One region of the Pseudoxanthomonas sp. CF385 genome, then DNA from elsewhere that is predicted to be linked to it. Evidence: predicted binding sites of a transcription regulator. Region 1 holds the regulator's gene; the other holds the start of a gene.
The links. Region 1 encodes FliA, which starts transcription of late flagellar genes. Its sites were predicted from a motif close to TAAAGTTTNNCNNNCNNNGGCCGATAA; they were not measured.
Positions count from the first base shown of each region.

Region 2: a site for FliA is predicted at 2,586-2,612, ahead of BLT45_RS11965 (GGDEF domain-containing protein). Genes of this name have one in related genera too.

Region 1 is NZ_FNKZ01000003.1:180,470-184,743, reverse strand. It holds gene BLT45_RS16280 (chemotaxis protein CheA) at 1-485, opposite strand, end outside; gene BLT45_RS18635 (hypothetical protein) at 513-647, opposite strand; gene BLT45_RS16275 (protein phosphatase CheZ) at 683-1,294, opposite strand; gene cheY (chemotaxis response regulator CheY) at 1,294-1,674, opposite strand; gene BLT45_RS16265 (RNA polymerase sigma factor FliA) at 1,792-2,544, opposite strand; partial or broken gene BLT45_RS16260 (MinD/ParA family protein) at 2,541-3,353, opposite strand; gene flhF (flagellar biosynthesis protein FlhF) at 3,409-4,274, opposite strand, start outside.
Region 2 is NZ_FNKZ01000002.1:373,223-377,496, reverse strand. It holds gene BLT45_RS11970 (tetratricopeptide repeat-containing sulfotransferase family protein) at 1-963, shown strand, start outside; gene BLT45_RS11965 (GGDEF domain-containing protein) at 1,015-2,508, opposite strand; gene tsf (translation elongation factor Ts) at 2,716-3,594, opposite strand; gene rpsB (30S ribosomal protein S2) at 3,792-4,274, opposite strand, start outside.

The DNA of each region.
Region 1 (4,274 bases):
TCACCGTGTAACTGGTCGAGCAAGGCTTCGAACTCGTCGTCACTGATCAGATCGCCGGCGGCGGGCGCCACGGCCACTGCGGCGGCAGGCGTCGCGACGGGTGCGCCGCCATTCACGTCGAACTGGTCGATCAGCGCCTGCGGTGCGTGCGGCGGTTCTTCGCCGGCGCCGATCGCGTCCAGCATCTGCTGCAGGTAGTCCAGCGACTGCTGGGCGGCGTCGAAGTGGTGCGATTCCAGCGTCGCCCGGCCGGCACGCACCAGGCCGAGGGTCTCCTCCGCCGCGTGGCAGAGATTGACCATCGCCTGGATGCCGAGGAAGCCGGCGCCGCCCTTGAGCGTGTGGAAGCCACGGAAGACCGCGTTGAGCTGTTCGCTGTCGGTCGGGTCCTGCTCGAGCGTGACCAGCTGTTCGCCCAGGCGGTCGAGGATTTCCTGGGCTTCGATCAGGAAGTCGGCGGCGATTTCGGGCGTGACGGCGGACATGGACAGGCGGTTACCGGAAGCGGTCGATCAGCGGGCGGGGTGGACCAGGTGTGGCGCGGCGGCGCGGCGCGCGGTCAGGCGCCGCGCGATCGCATCGCAGGCCAGCAGCAGCCCGACGAACAGCAGGAGGAGGGGATGGCGATGGACGGAACGGTGGCGCATGGCAGGTCTCCGGTTCCGCAGCGCCCGGCCGTGGGCTACAGGCCCAGGCCGGAGAGCAGGTCGTCGGCGTCGTCCTGCGAGAACGCGTTGCGGTCAAGACCAGCAACGGCCGGACCGGCGAGTTCTGAAGTCTCTTTCTTCTCCGGCGGCGGCAGCCCGAGCGCACCGAAGCCCTCGTGCACGCGACGGACGATGCCGGCGACCCGGCGGATGATCTGGCCGGTAAGGTCCTGGTAGCTCTGGGCGAGCGCCATTTCCGACAGGCCCTTGCCGATGCTGTCCACCAGCGCGGCCTGTTCGGCCGACAGCGCGGTGCCCTTGAGCTGGGTGGCGTAGCCCCGGCACTGTTCGGCCAGGTCCAGCGTCTTGTGGCTGGCCTGTTCGGTCATCTCGACGACGTGGTCGAGGCGCGAGCAGGCATCGTCGAGTTCGCCGGCGTCGGTCGGCGGCAGTTCGCCCAGGGTCTGCGCCAGTTCGCGGGCGAGGCGACCCAGGCCCTGCATCATCGGCTGCGTGCGCCAGGCGGCGATGGTGTCCAGCTCGCGGCGCCAGCCGGCCTCGTCGCCCTGTTCCAGGGCATCGAGCGCGTGCTGCAGCCTTTCCACCAGCGCGGCGCGCGCCCCGGTGATGTCGGCGACGGCGTTCATCAGGCAGCGGCTCCCAGGCGTTCGAAGATCTTGCCCAGCTTCTCTTCCAGCGTCTGCGCGGTGAACGGCTTGATGATGTAGCCGTTCACGCCGTTCTGTGCGGCTTCGATGATCTGCTCGCGCTTGGCCTCGGCGGTGACCATCAGCACGGGCAGGGTCTTGAAGCGTTCGTCGGCGCGGATCGCTTTCAGCAGCTCGATGCCGGTCATGCCGGGCATGTTCCAGTCGGTGACCACGAAGTCGAAGCTGCCCTGCGCCAAGGCCGTCAGCGCGCTGTTGCCGTCTTCGGCTTCGGCGGTGTTGGTGTAGCCCAGGTCGTTGAGCAGGTTCTTGATGATGCGGCGCATGGTGGAAAAATCGTCCACGATCAGGATGCGCATGTTCTTGTTGGCGGTCACTTCGAACTCCAGTAAAGCGTGCCCGGTCAGGGGCGAGGGCAGGGCAGGGGCTGCACGCGGCGGCCTACCGGAGCCTTATCGGCAGGCCGCGGGAAATCTTCAGTCTTGGTCTTCCAGGCCGGCGTCGGCCTTCTCGAACACCTGCAGGCGGCCGCGCAGGCGGACCATGGCCTGGCCGTGGATCTGGCAGACGCGGGACTCGCTGACGCCGAGCACCGCACCGATTTCCTTCAGGTTGAGTTCTTTCTCGTAGTACATCGACAGCACCAGCTGTTCGCGCTCCGGCAGGTGGCCGATGGCCTTGACCAGCTGCTGGCGGAACTCGCTGCGCTCCAGGTTCTGCTGCGGCGACGGGCCACCGGTGCGGGCGGTGTTCGGTTCGCCGTGGTCGTCGATGTGCGATTCCAGGCTGAGCACCTGCCCGCGCGCGGCGTCCTCCATCAGACGCAGGTATTCGGGCAACGGCATCTCCATCGCCGAGGCGACTTCGGTGGCGATGGCGGCGCGGCCGGTGCGCTGTTCGATCTCGCGCACGGTGGCGGCAGCCTGGCGCGCGCGGCGGTGCACCGAGCGCGGCACCCAGTCGCCGCGGCGGATTTCGTCGATCATCGAACCGCGGATACGGATCGAGGCGTAGGTTTCGAACGAAGCGCCCTGTTCGGCGTCGTAACTGCGCGAGGCTTCGATCAGGCCGATCATGCCGGCCTGGATCAGGTCGTCGATCTCCACGCTGGCCGGCAGGCGCGCCGCGAGGTGGTGGGCGATGCGGCGGACGAGGTCGGCGTGCTGGGTGACGGAGTCCGTAGCGGCGCTGCGCTGCACGGCGCGGTAGTGGGCGGCGGCGGTGTTCATGCGGCCACCCCCCGCTGGATCAGGCGTTCGACGAAGAACTCCACGTTGCCGCGCGCGCCCTGCGGCGGCTGCCAGCGGGCGGCCACGCGGGCGATGTCGGTGATGGCGCGCGCCGACGGGCTGCCCGGGTAGGCCTTCACGACGGCCTGCTGGCGCTGCACCGCGCGGCGCAGCCAATCGTCCTGCGGCACGGCGCCCAGGTAGTGCAGGGCGACGTCGCCGAGGAAGCGCTCGCAGACGCGGGCCAGCTTCTCGTACAGCTTCCGGCCCTCGTTGGGGTCGCGGACCATGTTGGCGATGACGTGCACGCGGTCCAGGCCGCGTTCGCGCGCCAGCACCTTGATCAGGGCGTAGGCGTCGGTGATCGAAGCCGGCTCGTCGCAGACCACGACGACCGTGTCCTGCGCGGCCTGGCAGAAGGTCAGCACGCTGTCGGTGATGCCGGCGGCGGTGTCGACGACCATGACGTCGAGCGCACGCTGCAGTTCGGAGAACACATTGACCAGGCCGACATGCTCGGCCGGCGTCAGTTCGGCCATGTGGCGGAAACCCGACGAGGCCGGCACCACCATCAGGCCTTCGGGGCCTTCCAGCAGTACGTCTTCGAGCTGGCAGCGGCCGGCGACGAGGTCGGCGAGGGTGAACTTCGGCGACAGGCCGAGCAGCACGTCGACGTTGGCCAGGCCGAGGTCGGCGTCCATCAGCAAGGTGCGCTTGCCCATTTCGGCGAGCGAAATCGCGAGGTTCACGGAGACGTTGGTCTTGCCCACGCCGCCCTTGCCGCCGGTGATGGCGATGACGCGCACCGGATGGAACGCGGCGGGGATCGGCGGGGTGCTGCGCGGATTGGTCTGCAGCAGGTGGTCAGGCGACATGGGTGGCCTCGGTCGAGCAGGGTTCGTCGGCTTCGCGGCGCAGCTGGTCCAGCCGCAGCACGAGGTGGGCGCTGTTGGCGCGGTGGAGGTCGTCGGGCACGCGCTGGCCATCGGTCACCCAGGCCATCGGCAACTGGTGGTCGACGACCACCGAAAGCGCGCTGCCCAGGCGGCCGGTCTCGTCCAGCTTGGTCAGCACCACGCCTTGCGGCTGCACGGTGCTGAAGCGGCGGACGACTTCGTCCAGGTCGGAGAAATGGGAGTTGGCCGGCAGGCAGAGCAGCGTCTGCACCTGGCCGGAGGCGCGCAGCCAGTTGAGCTGGCCCACCAGGTTGCGGTCGCGCTGGCCCAGGCCGGCGGTGTCGATCAGCACCAGCTTGTAGTCGCGCAGGCGCTCCAGCACCAGCGCCAGGCTCTGCGCGCTGTCGGCCTCGTGCACCGCGATGCCGAGCTGGCGGCCGTAGCCGTGCAGCTGTTCGCGGCCGCCGACGCGCACGGTGTCGGTGGTGACCAGGGCCACGTCGCGCGCGTTGTGGCGCTGCGCGAAGCACGCCGCCAGCTTGGCGATGGTGGTGGTCTTGCCGGCGCCGGTGGGGCCGACCAGGGCGATCACGCCACCGGCTTCCAGCGGGTCGATCTCGGTGACCGGCAGCTTCTTCGACAGCAGGCCCAGCATCAGGCCGCGGCCGCGATGGGCTTCGGTATCGGCGGGAATCTGCAGGGCGATGTCGCGGGTGATGCCGGCGTCGAAGCCGTAGTCCTCCATCAGCTCCATCGCCTGCATGCGCACCGGCGAGCCGCGCAGGCGTTCGTCGGTGAGGCGATGCATCTCGCGTTCGATCATTTCGCGCATCG
Region 2 (4,274 bases), on a different contig from region 1:
GCGCAGTTGCAGGTCCCGCAACGGACCGCGCAGGATCGCGCTTTGCTCGCCTTCGCGCTGCACAAGGAACTGGACGACCTCGGCCTGCATGACGAGGCGTGGCGTGCATTGCAGGAAGGGTGCGCCAGCAAACGCTCGTCGCTGCGCTACGACGAGGCACGGTCGAAGGAGGTGTTCGAACGGCTGCTGCGCTTCGAATCCCGCACCTCGCCCTCGCGGCAACCGTCCGATGCGCCTGCCATGCCGGTATTCATCGTGGGCATGCACCGCTCAGGCACCACACTGATCGAGCAACTGCTGGACGGGCACTCCGACGTGCGCGGTCTGGGTGAACTCTACGATTTCACCAGTGCGATGCGCTATGCGACCGACCATCATTGCGCCGGCGTGATCGATCCCGAGATCGTCGGACGCGCCCCGGCCGTCGACTTCGCCGCGGTCGGGGAGCGCTATCTGCAGGGCGTGGCATGGCGGCTGTCCGGCGAAGGCCACTTCACCGACAAGCTTCCCTCGAACTTCCTCAATGCGGGTTTCATTTGCGAAGCCTTGCCGCAGGCGAAGATCCTGCACATGGTGCGCGACCCCATGGAGACCTGCTTCTCGAACCTGCGAGAACTGTTCTCCGACGCCAATCCGTACAGCTACGACCAGCGCGAACTGGCCGATTTCTACCGGCACTACCGCGCCCTGATGGCGCATTGGCACGCCCGCTATCCGGGACGGATACTGGACGTGGACTACGCGCAACTCACCCGCGATCCGGAGCAGGTGGTCCGGCGGGTCTGCGCGTTCATCGGCATCGCGTTCGAACCGGACATGCTGGGGATGCACGCCCGCACGCGGGGCATCGTCACGGCCAGTGCGGTGCAGGTGCGCGACCGCATCCACGTCCAAGAGACGCCGAAATGGCGGGCCTACGAGCGATATCTCGCGCCGTTGCGGGAACGCCTCGGAAGCGATTGAGCGGTCGACCGATCGGGTGAGGGCGTGGCCGGCCGACCCGGTGCGCGCGACTCAGGGGCCGACGGCGCCGACCGAGACGCGGTTGCGGCCTTGGCGCTTGGCGCCGTAGAGCGCTTCGTCCGCCGCGCGCAGCAGGTCGTCGACGTGGCGGAACTGCTCCAGCGTGCCCTGCGTGGCGAGTCCTGCCGAAAAGGTCACATGCAGGGGCTGGCCGCTCACGTCGGCCATCGCCGCGCAGGACACTTCCGACAGGATCCGGCGTACGACCTGGGCCGCGGCTTCCTCGCCGATGCCGGGCAGCACCACCAGGAACTCTTCGCCGCCGTAGCGGGCGACGATGTCGCTGCTGCGCACGCGCCGCATCAGGGCCTTGGCGAAGTTGCGCAGGACCTCGTCGCCGACCAGGTGGCCCCAACGGTCGTTCACCTGCTTGAAATCGTCGAGGTCGATGAAGGCGATCGACAGCGGCCAGCCATGGCGGGTGGCGGCGTCGAATTCCTTCTCCAGCACTTCTTCCAGCTGGCTGCGGTTGTACGCGCCGGTCAGCGGGTCGCGGCGCACTTCCTCGGCCAGTCGACGCGCGCGGTCTTCGTGTTCGTCGGCTTCCTTGCGCGCGCGCGCGGCTTCCTGGATCTCGCGCAGGTTGCGCACCACCAGCAGTTCGCGCGCCTGGTCCAGTAGGGCCTGGATGCGGGCCGGCGGCGCGGGTGGCACGTCGAACATCGCGCACACTTCCGGCAGCGCGACGACCATTTCCTCGATCAGGCTCAGGAAAGCGGCGTAATCCAACCCTAGGCGGGTGGCGGCGTGCAACGCGGCATCGCGATGCGCGGCGTCGGTGCGATCCGCATCGCCCGTCGCCAGCCAGATGTCGGCGACATGGCCCGACACCGCCACGCACGCGTTGAAGCCGGTGTCCGATGCTGGATGTTCGCTTTCGATGATCGCTTCGCGCAGCAACGCCGGCAGGTTCCACTGGCGCGCCAGCCAGCCGCCGACGGTGGCGTGGTCGCACCCCAGCCATTCGCGCTCGGCGGCGAGCAGTGCGGCATTGTCTTCCGCGTTCTCCACCAGGCGCGCGTAGTCTTCGCCGAGGACCTCGAGCAGGGCGAGCATGCCGATGTCCTGCAGCAGGCCGGCGAGCATCAGCTCCTCGGCCTTGCGGACGCCCGCGTGCTGTCCCAGCAGGCGGCAGGCCAGCGCCGCGATCACGCTGCGGCGCCAGACGCGGCCCTGCGCCACCGGATGGCTGCCGTTGCCGCAGCGGGCCAGCGAGAACCCCAGCGCGAGGGTCAGGGTGGCATTGAGACCGAGCACCGTCAGCGCCTGCGACAGGTTCTCCACGCGGCGACGGCTGGCGTACAACGGCGAGTTGGCGATGCGCAGCATGCGCGCGCTGAGCGCGGCATCCAGGCCGATCGCATCGGCTGCGGTGGCCATCACCACCTCGGGGTCCTGAGCGAGCTCGATGATGCGCAATGCCACGCCCGGGGGGCTCGGCAGGTTGCGGCAATTCAGGAGCTGGGCTTCGAGTTCGGGACGCATCCGGGTGCGCACTGCGTTGAGAGGAGGTTGCGGGCAGCATGCCAGCAAAGCGTGACGAAGTGTCACCTTTGTAACCAGTTTCGGCGCAGGAAGGGCAAACTTTAGGGAGGCGCGACGAACGGTCGCGATACGCGGAATGCGTACTCCAGAAAACAAGAAAGCCGCGGTTCCCCGCGGCTTTCCTGCACACACCGGATCGACGGTGGCTTACGCCAGGCCGGCCTGCTTCATCACTTCGGCAGCGTAGTCTTCCACCACCTTCTCGATGCCTTCGCCGACCACCAGGCGCTGGAAGCCGACGACGTCGGCGCCGGCGGCCTTCACCACCTGCTCGACGGTCTTGTCGCTGTCCAGCACGTACGGCTGGCCGTACAGGGTGACTTCGTTGACGATCTTGTTGATCTTGCCGGAGATGATCTTCTCCAGGATGTCGGCCGGCTTGGCCTTGTCCTTGTCGGACATCTTGGCCAGCTCGATTTCCTTTTCCTTCGCCACGAACTCGGCCGGCACGTCGGAGGCCTTGTTGTGCGGGGGGTTCATCGCGGCGATGTGCATCGCCAGGCCGCGGGCCAGGTCGGCGTCGCCGCCCTTGACCTCGACCAGCACGCCGATCTTGCCGCCGTGCACGTAGGCCGCGACGTTGTGGGCGCTGTCGATGGCGACCAGACGACGGATCTGCATGTTCTCGCCCAGCTTGGCGATCGCGGCAGCACGGGCTTCCTCGACCGTCTCGCCCGATGCGAGCTTGGCGCTCTTCAGGGCTTCGGCATCGGCGGCGCCGGACGTCAGCGCGGCCTGCGCGATCGCGTCGGTGAAGGCGATGAAGTTGCTGTCCTTGGCGACGAAGTCGGTCTCGGAGTTGATCTCGACCAGCACGGCCTTGCCGGCGTCCTGGGCCACGGCGATGCGGCCTTCGGCGGTGACGCGGTCGGCCTTCTTGTCGGCCTTGGCCAGGCCCGACTTGCGCAGCCACTCGGCGGCGGCGTCGATGTCGGCCTTGTTCTCGGTGAGCGCTTTCTTGCACTCCATCATGCCGGCGCCGGTGCGCTCGCGCAGTTCCTTGACCAGGGAAGCGGTGATTTCCACGGGATTACCTCGGTTTAGATTGGCAAAGCCCCTCTCCCATCGGGAGAGGGGTTGGGGTGAGGGTCCGGCGGAACCGCGACGCTTGCAGCGCCGACATCCTTACCGCACCCTCATCCGCCCTTCGGGCACCTTCTCCCGACGGGAGAAGGGAAAAACATGGCCGCCGCGCAGCATGGCGCGGCGGCGTTGCAGCCGGATTACTCGGCGGCGGCTTCGTCGGACTTCTTGCCGGCGGCCTTCTTGGCCGGGGCGCGGCGGGCACCCTTGTCGTCGCCACCTTCGGCGAACTCTTCCTCGCGGACGGTCGCGGCGTTCGGCGAAGCGGCCTTGCCTTCCAGCACGGCGTCGGCGGCGGCGCGGGCGTACAGCTGCACGGCGCGGATGGCGTCGTCGTTGCCGGGGATGGCGTAGTCGACCAGGGCCGGGTCGTAGTTCGAGTCGACCACCGCGATCACCGGGATGCCGAGCTTCTTGGCTTCCTTGATGGCGATGTCTTCATGGCCGATGTCGATGACGAACAGCGCGTCCGGCAGGCGGTTCATTTCCTTGATGCCGCCCAGCGACGCTTCCAGCTTGTCGCGCTCGCGGCGCAGGCCCAGCACTTCGTGCTTGACCAGCTTCTCGAAGGTGCCGTCGGTTTCGGCGGATTCCAGTTCCTTCAGGCGGGCGACCGACTTCTT